Regions from separate parts of the Yersinia enterocolitica subsp. enterocolitica genome, predicted to be linked through region 3. Evidence: riboswitches for the same ligand, from Rfam matches in the RefSeq annotation. Region 3 holds a riboswitch; each other region holds the start of a gene.

Region 1 (4,236 bases), 2.0 Mb from region 3:
AGCAACAGGGCAGTCACTGCACCATCATTGCTGCGATAAGACCCTATTTGCTGATAAAGATAAAATGGCAAGGTACGGAAGTGCTCGTTACCAAACAGCGCCACCACACCAAAATCCCCAAGAGAAAGTACCGTGGCGAAGGCCAGCGCCTGAGCCAGAGGGCGTTTCAGTGCACTGAGTTCAATATGGCGCAAACGGTGCCAGCCGCGAATATCCAGTGATAAACACAGCGGTGTATAGCGCTCGGCAAGATCCCGCATCGGGTTATCCAGCACTTTTAAAGCATAGGGCACCGCCATCAGCGCATTGGTTAAAATCACCAGTGCATAAGGGGATTGCGGCAAGCCCAACGTATCATTGAGTAATAAGAAAAAGCCGGTCGCCAGCACGATACCCGGCATCGCCAGAATGACCATGCCACTGACGTCTATGGCTTGTCCGTAAGCCGCGTGGTGGCGCAGCTTCAGTTCACGACTGCTCCATAACAGCATCATGGTTAGAGTGACGCACAATAACCCTGCGCCAATGGCGATGGTCAGTGAGGTAAAGAAGGCGTGCCACAGTGCCGGTTGCTGGAGCACGGTTAATATCGTTTTATTGCTGCCATCAATCACGACAGCCAGTAATGGCGGCACCATCAATAGTAATGCCGCGCCGATTAACAGGGTATCGCTGATGCGTGACCAGGCACTGTCCTGCTGACTGCGCCAGATTTGCCCATGAGTATTGCCCACCGCCAATACTGAGCTTAGCCGTTGGCTCATGACCACCAATCCCAGGCAACATCCCAGCTGAATCAGTGCCAATAATGCAGCACGCCCCAAATCGTAGTCATAGCTAAGTGCTTGGTAAATAGCCAGTTCGATAGTGGTGGCTTGCGGCCCGCCCCCAAGAGAGAGCACAGTGGCGAAGCTGGCAAAACACAGCATAAAAATCAGTGCGGCAGTGGGGAGGATCTGGCGGCGTAGGTAGGGCCACTCAACCCAGCGAAAATGTTGCCAGCCATTCATGCCCAGTTGTGCGGCTAACTGGCGCTGTTCAACGGCAATGCTTTCCAATGACTGCAATAGCAAACGGGTCGCCAGCGGCATATTAAAGAAAATATGCGCCAGCAAGATTCCCTGTAGACCATAAGGCGAGAAGCGGTAATCCATCCCCAACCAGCCAAATAGCGCCGCCAACCAACCTTGGCGACCATAAACGGTCAGAATACCAAAAATGGCAACCAGCACCGGCAGCACCAGTGTCATGGCGCATAAGCGCAACAGCAGTTGGCGGCCGGGAAAGCGACGGCGGTATAAGGCGCGCGCTAAAAAAATCGCCGGAATAACTGACAGTAATGCGGAGAGAAACGCCTGCCAGAAAGTGAAGCGAATTACATGCCACAGATAGCTGTCATGCCAGATGCTGTGCCAATCCGTGTCAGGGGCGTGCCGCCAGATAGCCGTGAACGCCAGCAAAGCGACACCGACTATCAGCAAAGCGGCCAGTAGCCCCGGCCATAACCACGCGGGGATCAGCGGCTGACGGCGGATTGCCATGCCTGAATCCATTTGCCACGATTATCAGCCACGTCTTTAGCATCAAATTGTAATGCTTTTTGTGGCACGGTCAGGGTGTCAAATCCGGCCGGTAAATCCATTTTGATCACTGGATACATCCAGTTGCCGGTCGGTATATGATTCTGGAATGCAGGTGTGACCATAAATTGCATAAAGCGCTGCGCCAGTTCTGGCTGTTTGCTGGATGCCACTACACCGGCGACTTCCACTTGCAGATAGTGGCCTTCGCTAAAATCGGCGGCGGCATAGTTACTTTTCTTTTCTTCAATCAGATGATAAGCCGGAGAGGTGGTGTAACTCAGCACTAAATCCCCTTCACTTTTAAGGAACAAGCCGTAGGCTTCGCTCCAGCCTTTGGTCACCGTGACGGTTTTCTTCGCCAGTTGCTGCCATGCTTGCGGGGCTTTATCACCATACACTTTTTGCATCCACAACATTAAGCCAAGACCCGGAGTGCTGGTGCGTGGGTCTTGATAAATGACCTTCCACGGCTCTTTACTGTCGACTAATTCTTGCAGGCTCTTAGGAGGATTTTTTAATTTGTTTTTGTCATACACAAAAGCAAAATAGCCATAGTCGTACGGGACGAAGGTGTTATTCTGCCATTTTTTCGGCAGGGTCAATTTGCTGGTATCTACCTGACTTGGCACGAATAACCCGGTTTGTTCCGCCGCTTGTACTAAATTGTTATCCAAACCTAAAATGACATCGGCCTGACTGTTTTTACCTTCCATGCGCAAGCGGTTTAGCAGTGAAACGCCATCTTCCAGCGCGACAAATTTAAGTTGGCAATCGCACTCGGCTTCAAAGGCTTTTTTAATGGCAGGCCCTGGCCCCCAATCGGCAGCAAAGGAGTCATAGGTATACACTGTCAATGTGGGTTTATCAGCAGCCACAGTGGCCGCAGACAGTAACAATAAGCAGGGAATAAGGCGTTTAAACACTTTGCACTCCTTAAGGATAAAGGTGGCAAAGGTATCTGAGGCGGTAGCTAACATCGGTATCTATAGGAAGTACAGGTGTTATCTTTCTCAAATCCCTCCGCCGGTGTTAACCGGATCAGGTTCGACGGGTTTGCTCTCAGCTAACTTGCCGTCTTCTGCAATTTAGCACCCCGTTGAGACGCCGCTATTGTAGAGATTAATTTGAATAGGGGAAAGGGTATTGTTGCTCGATAAGATATTTGTGAGTCAGGAAATGCAGTCAATAATTATCCAATATTAAATACCCATAGGATATTAATAAATCAGATTAACGCTCGGGGTGTATTCTTAAAATAGCGAGATAAACTCACGCAAAGGCTGAAATAGACCTCTATGAGTAGACGGCCCAGTGATACCGATTGGAAGATAAGATATTCTATCTTTTTTGTGAGTTTAATTATGGATGATACGTTATGGATATTTACTTAAATAGAAGAGAAAGGGATAATAATTACTTTCTTGCATTGGCTCACTCAGCTGCCAACGACTTAATGAAAACAGCCAAAATTGTTTCCTCCCGCCATATTAAAGATTTCTTCCTTAAGGCGCGATTTGAAAGTGAAGTAAAACAACTGTCAGATGGCAACCTAAACATTATTCGTAATGCCAAAACTGATTCAGAGTGTCGTGCTGCAATCAGTAATATCCAAGAGGAGTGTGCCAATATAGAAAGGCAAGGTACTATGCTTTCGCTGGATAGAGCAAAAGTCTATATGACGATTAATATGGAAAAATATAATAATGAAATTGGTTATACCATAAATGCCATTGGTGTTGTCACTAGTGGTCTCCAGATGAGCACAGGTTTTGGGCTTATAATTAAATCTGGCTTTATTCTGGGAAAATTAGCAGGGGCACATTTAGCCGTAAGTGGTGCCAGTACAGCGGCTGAAAATTTTCTCCGCTTGTTGGGTGACGATGAGTACACTGGTGTGATGGAAAAAGGGTACAGAGCGACCGCTAAGTTTATGGGATTTGAGCCAAAAGTAGGCTCGATGGCTTATCATGCTGTGGATATGGCATCATCACTGTATGGTGTGGTTGCCCTAAGTTTAAAGCCTGATGTTTTGCGATTGTTTAGATATATTCCTAGCGACTATTATAGAAATATCACCAAAATGAGTCAGGGCGCTTTAATGCTAAAATTTGCTAGTGCAGGAAATAAAATACGTATTATCTCAGATATAAATCATCGTGAAGATGCAAACCATTTTTAATGAAGTCTAAGGGGAACTACTCCCCTTTATTCTTATTTTTTAAGAATCTGTATGCTTTAAAAGACAATTTCATTGGGTTAATCAAGTTTATACAAAAAAAGGAAAATATCGCAATGACCAGATAAACGGATACTTCAATTAAAACTGGTTTGGTGACGATGAGTGGATATAGTAGTAAGACTAACAAAATGCAAAAGCAGCTTGGAATAAAGCTCTTCTTTAAATCAAGGATGAGTGATTCCAATGTCTCACCTCCAGCATCATTAACATGCTCATGGGTTAGAACTTTCTTTAACCTATTGACTTCTTTTTGTGTAAAACCATGCGCTAATAGTTTTTTTTCCATTTCGATATCTGTTTCTGTCACCGCGCTATCTCCTTATTTTGCGTCAGTTGGCATTATATCGTTAAGGAGATGGTGCCGTCCAATGTATTGATTGAATCTGTTATTATCAACATCCCCGCAGAGTATTA
Region 2 (4,236 bases), 1.6 Mb from region 3:
TGCCACGAGAGCGGAACTCGGCTGACATCTGATCCATACCCGATTGCAGTACTTCAATGGGTTGAGCTGCGGCCTGTTCTTGCTTGGCTGCATAATCTCTCACTTCTTGCGAAATCTTCATCGAACAGAACTTCGGCCCACACATAGAACAAAAGTGAGCGACTTTGCCAGATTCTTGCGGCAGGGTTTCGTCGTGATAGGCCCGTGCTGTTTCAGGATCAAGCGCCAGATTGAACTGATCTTCCCAGCGGAATTCAAAGCGAGCTTTTGACATGGCGTTATCGCGGATCTGCGCGCCGGGGTGGCCTTTGGCCAAATCAGCGGCATGAGCGGCGATTTTATAAGTAATAAGCCCTTGTTTTACATCTTCTTTATTAGGTAAGCCAAGGTGCTCTTTCGGTGTGACATAGCACAACATGGCGCAGCCAAACCAGCCAATCATCGCCGCCCCGATACCGGAGGTGAAATGGTCATAGCCGGGGGCAATATCCGTGGTCAACGGGCCTAAGGTATAAAATGGCGCTTCGTGGCAATGCTCCAACTCTTCGGTCATATTGCGGCGAATCATCTGCATTGGCACATGCCCAGGGCCTTCTATCATCACCTGCACATCATATTCCCAGGTAATTTTGGTCAATTCTCCCAAGGTATGCAGTTCGGCAAATTGGGCTTCATCATTGGCATCCTGTATAGAACCAGGGCGCAAACCATCACCAAGTGATAATGAAACATCATAGGCGGCACAAATTTGGCAAATTTCGCGGAAATGCTGGTACAGGAAGTTTTCCTGATGATGAGAAAGGCACCATTTCGCCATAATCGACCCGCCACGAGAGACAATACCGGTCAGCCGTTTGGCGGTCATCGGTACATAGCGTAGCAGTACGCCAGCATGAATGGTGAAGTAATCGACACCTTGTTCAGCCTGCTCTAGCAAGGTGTCGCGGAACATTTCCCAGGTGAGGTTTTCTGCCACCCCATTCACTTTTTCCAGCGCTTGATAGATGGGGACCGTGCCAATAGGAATCGGGCTATTACGCAGTATCCATTCACGGGTTTCATGAATATAGCGGCCAGTGGACAAGTCCATCACGGTGTCAGCACCCCAGCGGGTAGACCACACCAATTTTTCCACTTCTTCCTCAATGGAAGAGGACACAGCAGAGTTACCGATATTGGCGTTCACTTTCACTAAAAAGTTACGACCAATAATCATTGGTTCAGATTCGGGGTGGTTAATATTTGCTGGAATGATGGCTCGCCCCGCAGCGACTTCCTGTCGGACAAATTCTGCGGTGATATTATCGGGCAGATGTGCACCAAATGATTGGCCCGGATGCTGCTGGCGCAAAACTTCGCCGCGAATACGTTCACGCCCCATATTTTCTCGCAGTGCAATGAACTCCATTTCTGGGGTGATGATCCCTTGGCGAGCGTAATGTAATTGAGTAACACATTTGCCTTTGACGGCTTTCTTCGGGCGAGGAAGGTGCTCAAAACGCAAATGATCCAAACCTTCATCAGCCAAACGTTGTTGGGTAAAACCAGAGCTAACGGAAGTCAGTGCCGCGGTATCCTGACGATCGGCTATCCAGCTATCGCGCAATTTGGGCAAACCAGCATGGACATCCAGTTTCGCGCTGGGATCGCCATAAGGGCCGGAGGTGTCATACACCGGAATGGCTTCGTTATCTTCATAGTGAGGTGAGTCTTTGCCGCCGCCGATCAATGTTGGGCTGAGTTGGATCTCGCGCAGTGGCACTTGAATATCGGGTCGTGAGCCTTGCAGGTAAATACGTTGTGAGTTGGGGAAAGTGACACCTTGCAAGGTATCAATAAACTGTTGAGCTTCCTCACGTTGCGCTTTACGTGGGCGGGATGGATTCTTAGTGGTGATATTATTAGACATAGCAATTCCTACCAATGTGGTTATAGATCCAATGTGGTTTATCGGGAAAATTGCTTGTCTGGAGCTTGGCGGGAGTAACGATGTTGGCCAGTGACCGGCTGCCACCTGTAAGGGGAATGCCGGGCCTGTAGCGATAAATTACTCTTGTTCCCTTCGCGGGTATTAACCCGATCAGGTTCCGCGGATCCCGAATTAACGGTCTCAGCCTGCGTTTGCTTTCGTAAGAAAACAGGTGCTAGGCACTCCGACAAGAATCTTCAGTATATACCCTTCTTACTTGAAATTGCAGCGGTGTTAGCTACGTTCATTCACCCGAATCACTTACCTGTGTAAGCTCATCGGAATTCATTCACTTGCTGCCTACCTGCAATCTCAATTACTTTGGGTATTGAGGTTGAATTAAAACTACAAGCCCGTGCTGATCAGTGGGCTATTTTACCTGCCCTGCTTGAATAACTGGCTTGGCGGCTTGCCATGACTCGGCAGCCCATTGAATAAGTTGATCTTCCAGCCGAAAACGAGCATCAAGCGCTTCACCGATATCGGATAAAGCTTGTTGAAACTCGGTACAGCTATCGTCATCGATCTCAATGTTTGTATAACGATCATGGAATGCCATGATAGTTTGAGTGTTATTTTTTAAAGCGGGATAAACTTTGGTCGTCAGAGCCATTTTCGGGCTGGACGCACCTTCTACCTGTTTGATAATTCGATCGTAGATATGGAAGTGCCCGGAGGAGAGATAATCCACCAGATTGTGGCAAAAGTTCTCCAGCGCTTTTTCATTAAGCGGGGTATGCTTTCCTTTTTGTGGCTTAATACCGATCACTGTGCAATACGAGACTAAAAGTTCTTTACGTGCATGAAGCCATTGATCAATTAATTCATTACTGCCGCCAACGCGTTGAGTCAGGCTTTCTAGTCGGTTAAGCATGAGATCGACTCCGTGAAGTAATAATGGGTTACAAAAATGTAACAAGCCGGATTCTAGATTGCCAGTGAAGTCGAGGTTGTGCAACAACGATATGGAACTACAACTTACAGGTAAAGAAAGTGGCTGGTGGATTGTCAGCCATGAAAACAAATTATGGTTACCAAAAGGGGAGTTACCACAAGGTAACGCGGCCAATTGGTCATTACAGGGCGCGACCGCCAGGCAGATTGGTGAATGGCAAGGGCAGGCGGTTTGGCTGATTCGCCAGATGATGTCTACGGATATGGGGTCAGTGCGGCAATTACTGGATGTCGATCGCGGTTTGTTCCAATTGGCGGGCCGTGGCGTGCAATTAGCTGAGTTTTACCGCTCTCACCGCTATTGTGGCTATTGTGGGCATCAAATGCATGCCAGCCGTACTGAGTGGGCTTGTCTGTGCAATCACTGCCGTGAACGTTATTACCCACAAATTGCCCCGTGCGTGATTGTTGCCATCCGTCGCGGTGATGAGATTTTATTGGCACAACATGTTCGCCATCGTGGTGGTATTAACACGGTGTTAGCCGGGTTTGTCGAAGTGGGGGAGACGTTGGAACAGGCGGTGTCCCGCGAAGTACTGGAAGAAAGTAATATCCACATTAAAAACCTGCGCTACGTGACATCGCAGCCGTGGCCATTCCCGCATTCATTGATGATGGCCTTTATGGCGGAGTATGACAGCGGTGAGCTGCGACATGACCCTAAAGAGCTGCTGAATGCCGGTTGGTATCGCTATGATCAATTACCATTGTTGCCACCACCAGGCACCGTGGCACGTCGCTTGATTGAAGATACCGTCGTATTATGCCGCGAAGAGCAGTTCGACGACGGAGAATAGCTAAAAACCGCTTTTAGCTGCCGCAGGAAAGTATTATCTGGCATGCTACAATGCGTGCGGATAATCAAGGGAGCTTTATCATGAATGAGTTGAAAAACGATCGCTATCTGCGTGCTTTGCTACGCCAGCCGGTAGATGTCACTCCGGTGTGGATGATGCGCCAGGCTGGTCGCTATTTGCCAGAGTATAAAGCCACCCGCGCTATTGCCGGAGATTTTATGTCGCTGTGCAAAAATGCTGAATTGGCCTGTGAAGTGACGATGCAACCATTGCGTCGTTATCCGCTGGATGCGGCGATTCTGTTTTCCGACATTCTGACCATTCCTGATGCTATGGGGTTGGGGTTGTACTTTGAAACCGGCGAAGGCCCGCGTTTTCAATCTCCGATTACCTGCCGGGCTGATGTTGAAAAACTGCCCATTCCCGATCCAGAACAGGAATTGGGCTATGTTATGAACGCGGTGAGAACCATTCGCCGTGAGCTGGCCGGTGCGGTGCCATTAATTGGCTTTTCCG
Region 3 (4,236 bases):
AATGGCGAAAATCTCTACCCTGCATTCCCTTACACCTCGTATACCTTGCTGACCGATGAGGATGTTAAAGCGATTAAAGCTTATTTGTTCAACTTGCCAGCGGTGCATCAGCCGAATCGTGAGAATGACATGCCGTTCCCCTTCAATCAGCGCTGGGGGTTGTGGTTCTGGAATCTGGTGAATTTTGACGGGCAGCGCTTCCAACCGGATACCAGTAAGGATGCACAATGGAATCAGGGGGCTTATTTTGTTGAAGCGCTGGGGCACTGCGGTGAATGTCATACCCCGCGCAATATCACTATGGGGATGAAAGACAGCAAAGCCTATTCTGGTGCCGATATTGATGGTTGGACAGCATTCAATATTACCTCAGACCCCCATGCTGGAATTGGTGGCTGGAGCCAGCAGCAGGTAGTGCAATATCTGCGTAGCGGCCATGTTGACGGTAAAGCACAAGCGGCTGGGCCGATGGCAGAAGTCATTGAAAACAGTACGCGCCACCTGACTGACAGTGATCTGAACGCGATGGCCGTATATTTGCGCACGCTGAAACCATTGAATCCCGATGATGAGGCCAAGAGTCGCTCGGATTGGGGGCAGGCGGCAACCAGTGTTAATACCTTACGCGGCATGCCTTTCATCGCAGATAACCACACCGATGGTGCGCGTTTGTATCTGGGGAATTGCGCCAGTTGCCACAGTTTTACCGGTGAGGGGGTGAAAGACGGTTATTATCCATCATTGATGAAGAACTCGGTGGTCGGGGCATCCACGCAAAATAACCTGATTAATGTGATTCTTCACGGTGTGTCGCGCCAAACCAATGATGGCGAGGTCTTTATGCCCAGTTTTGCCAATACATTAACTGATGAACAGGTGGTTAGTTTGAGCAATTATCTGTTGCAACAGTTTGGCCAACCCACTTTGAATATCAAAGCTGAGGATGTTAAAGCATTACGTGAAGAGTAATTAATCAATAAAGATAAGGGAGCTTCGGCTCCCTTACTCTCTTTTCGTTTCTATTATTGAGTTCTTGGCCTTATTTAACCTTTTCATTATGCCAATGCATTAATATATAGTCGCCATCGTTACTCTTACCGGAGGCAATTGCTACCCAGTTTTGTTTGCGATAAAACGCCATAGCTTGCTGGTTTTTTGCCAGGCACTTTAATGAGCCATGAGAAGTAAATCGCTGTTGTGCTGCCAGCAATAAGGCCTTACCCACCCCAAGATGCTGTGCTTTAGGATCAACAAACAGGTTATGCAGGAAACTCTCCTCCATAAATATGGAGGCAAAACCAAGGTGGTCATCGCCATCAATCGCCACCAGAATGGTTTCACCCAGAGTGGAACGGTCAAAATCCTCCAGACGAAAATGCTCCCCATCCAGCCAGCTAAACGCGGCCTGACGTGATGCCAAATACAAAGTGCGCAGAAATGGTCGATCACTCTCTCGATACTGACGAATCTGTATGCTCATTCTTCGGTTATATCTCCAAGACTGCTGGGTTGATCATTGGTTTAGTTAATACATCATTGATCTTCTATCACCTGCCCGTGATAATAACAATTCTGACTCGGGGTGCCTGCTACAAATCGTGGTATGGCTGAGATATTACCCGTATTACCTGATCTGGATTATGCCAGCGTAGGGAAGTGTATTAATGAAGCGTATCAATGCGTTAACTATTGCCGGAACTGACCCAAGTGGTGGTGCCGGTATTCAGGCTGATCTAAAAACCTTTTCTGCATTACAGGCCTACGGCACCAGTGTTATCACCGCTTTAGTGGCGCAAAACACCCGTGGTGTGCAGTCGGTCTATCCCATCGAACCGGCTTTTGTTGCCGCCCAATTAGATTCTGTTCTCAGTGATGTGCGTATCGATAGCGCCAAAATCGGCATGCTGGCAAATGCGGAAATTGTCGATATTGTCGCCACGCAATTGCGCCGTTATCCCATCCCATTTGTGGTATTAGATACCGTGATGGTCGCCAAAAGTGGTGATCCTTTGCTGGCACCTCAGGCCATTGATGCTGTGCGCCGTATACTGCTCCCACGGGTTGCTTTGATTACACCTAATTTGCCGGAAGCTGCGGCACTGCTGGATTGTTCGTCCGCACATAATGAGCAAGAAATGCGCGAACAGGGGCGAGCACTATTGGCTTTAGGCTGTCAGGGAGTATTGATGAAAGGCGGGCATTTGAGCGGCGAAGAAAGTCCGGATTGGCTGTTTACCGCTCAGGGGGAACAGCGTTTTGTAACGCGCCGGGTTAATACCCGACATACCCACGGCACTGGTTGCACCTTGTCGGCAGCACTGGCGGCATTACGGCCACGATATGCCAATTGGCCAGATACCGTCAGTGCAGCTAAAGACTATCTGCAAGGGGCGCTGGAGCAGGCCGATACCCTTGAAGTGGGGCAGGGGATCGGGCCGGTGCATCATTTCCACCGATGGTGGTAATGCCCTTCGCCCTTGAAGCCACAGGGGTGTTAACTGCGCTCACACACCCGAATCACTTACTTGACTAAGCTCATCGGGATATGTTCACTTGTTGCCTACCTGCGACTCCAATGGCTTTGGGCACCCGTGGTCTTGAAGCCGCAGGGGTGTTAACTGCGCTCACACACCCGAATCACTTACTGGTCGTTGAGCATAAATAAGCTCATCGGGATATGTTCACTTGTTGCTTACCTGCATTCTTACGCCAGTAAATAGCGCTGTGTCATGGCAAACATCGCGATGGCCCGCTGCAAATGATGGGCGTCAAAACGGTTAAGTAGGTAACTTTCAGCCCCTTTGCGTGGGCGAATGCACAGCAACAATTTCGGCTCGCCTGCCTCATCTTTTATGAGATCGAACAGATAGCTGCCGATCTCTTTTTCATTTTCTCGCCAGGAAATTTGTATCGCGGGTAAGGGGTTATCGGCCGTAGGTTGCCTGACGGCAAAAAAGTAATCGCCTGCCCAGAAACCGGCATAATTGCCATCAGCTTGTAAATGTTTGGTGCGGAAAATGGGGGCCGCAGCGAGTTGGTTAATGGCATCCAATGTTATTTCTCGATGCGCTTGCTGCCACAACGGCACATCATTTTCGATTTGCCAGCAGGCCGCGCCCAGATAATCATTCAGCTCGCGCCAATCTTCATCAAGTTGCTGACGTAATTCCTCTTCGAGGATATTGCGGTATTGCTGCATGCCACTAGGTTGCTCGCCCAATGTTTCATAGGTAATTAACTCCATGGTGCGGGGCTTGCGGCGAAAACTCATCCATAACACCACTTTTGGGATACGAAATTCAATCGACTGAATACTCAGCCGGTAGCGGTCTCCTTTATTTACCACAAAGCCGTTGGCGGTCCCGCGCTTATTTTGATAATTGCGAATTATCACCACACTATTTAGCCCCATCCAACCGGTGACATAATGCTCACTATCAGAGTTGGCAATATCCAGGTCTATCACCATTTGGACGATTTTATCGCTCTCGAGCTTGTCTAGCGGATGGGCATCACCAGCGGAGTAGTACAACTTCTCTGGGGCTTCGGGCAACTCAAGGGTTAACATAGCAGGGCCTTCTGGAGTAGGTTTATCAACTCAACATTGTCTGGTTTATAGCTTACCTCAAGCTGTCATACAGATTGCGCTATAACGAGAATTAGGATGAAAATTCGTGCTATAGATCAACTTTTCCGACAGTTGAAGGTCATAGAAATGCAAATTAATATCACGTATGCAAATTTGTTGCACAGAGGCCAGTTCAATCCCTGGCGAGCATACCCGCCATACTTCAAGTTGCATGTGCATTCTGCAACTCGAATTATTTAGGGTATAGATTAATCAGATAATAAGGATTTTCGATAATGAAAGGCCATAAAACCCTCCATTGTCTTGTTACTGCGACGATACTCAGTGCCAGTTCCTGGGCTTTCGCGCAACCTGCGACGAATGCTGCTTTAGTGTCTGCAAGTTCAACGCCTGTTCAGCCCACATTAGCCAAACCCTTGCCTACCACAGCAGATTTACTGCAACAGCCAGTGTATAAAAATAGCTGGCAAAAAATGGTGAAAAGCCAAAAAAACTTACCTGCATGGGCGCGTAAGGGGGTCGGGACATCTGCGCCGTATGCGGTGATCAATTGGGAAGGGCAGCAGTATAAAGTGGGGCGGATTTGTAAACCCCATGATTGTAGTAATAATTTTATGTGGGTAGCCTTTAGTCGGGATGAAAAACAA

Evidence for each region. A riboswitch is a leader RNA that binds a small molecule or an ion and turns the genes downstream of it on or off. The one in region 3 is predicted to bind thiamine pyrophosphate.
Region 1: it holds a riboswitch for thiamine pyrophosphate, as region 3 does, so the genes downstream of both, thiB (thiamine ABC transporter substrate binding subunit) here and thiD (bifunctional hydroxymethylpyrimidine kinase/phosphomethylpyrimidine kinase) in region 3, are expected to answer to the same signal.
Region 2: it holds a riboswitch for thiamine pyrophosphate, as region 3 does, so the genes downstream of both, thiC (phosphomethylpyrimidine synthase ThiC) here and thiD (bifunctional hydroxymethylpyrimidine kinase/phosphomethylpyrimidine kinase) in region 3, are expected to answer to the same signal.

The regions. Positions count from the first base shown of each region.
Region 1 is NZ_LR590469.1:4,085,535-4,089,770, forward strand. Features, by position in the region: gene thiP (thiamine/thiamine pyrophosphate ABC transporter permease ThiP) at 1-1,541, opposite strand, end outside; gene thiB (thiamine ABC transporter substrate binding subunit) at 1,517-2,506, opposite strand; TPP riboswitch at 2,581-2,689, opposite strand; gene FGL26_RS19310 (DUF4225 domain-containing protein) at 2,959-3,762, shown strand; gene FGL26_RS19315 (hypothetical protein) at 3,779-4,129, opposite strand.
Region 2 is NZ_LR590469.1:3,690,055-3,694,290, forward strand. Features, by position in the region: gene thiC (phosphomethylpyrimidine synthase ThiC) at 1-1,909, opposite strand, end outside; TPP riboswitch at 2,041-2,166, opposite strand; gene rsd (sigma D regulator) at 2,340-2,843, opposite strand; gene nudC (NAD(+) diphosphatase) at 2,935-3,720, shown strand; gene hemE (uroporphyrinogen decarboxylase) at 3,801-4,236, shown strand, end outside.
Region 3 is NZ_LR590469.1:2,086,640-2,090,875, reverse strand. Features, by position in the region: gene FGL26_RS09890 (c-type cytochrome) at 1-969, shown strand, start outside; gene FGL26_RS09885 (GNAT family N-acetyltransferase) at 1,040-1,480, opposite strand; TPP riboswitch at 1,569-1,672, shown strand; gene thiD (bifunctional hydroxymethylpyrimidine kinase/phosphomethylpyrimidine kinase) at 1,665-2,465, shown strand; gene FGL26_RS09875 (hypothetical protein) at 2,705-3,568, opposite strand; gene FGL26_RS09870 (inhibitor of vertebrate lysozyme family protein) at 3,865-4,236, shown strand, end outside.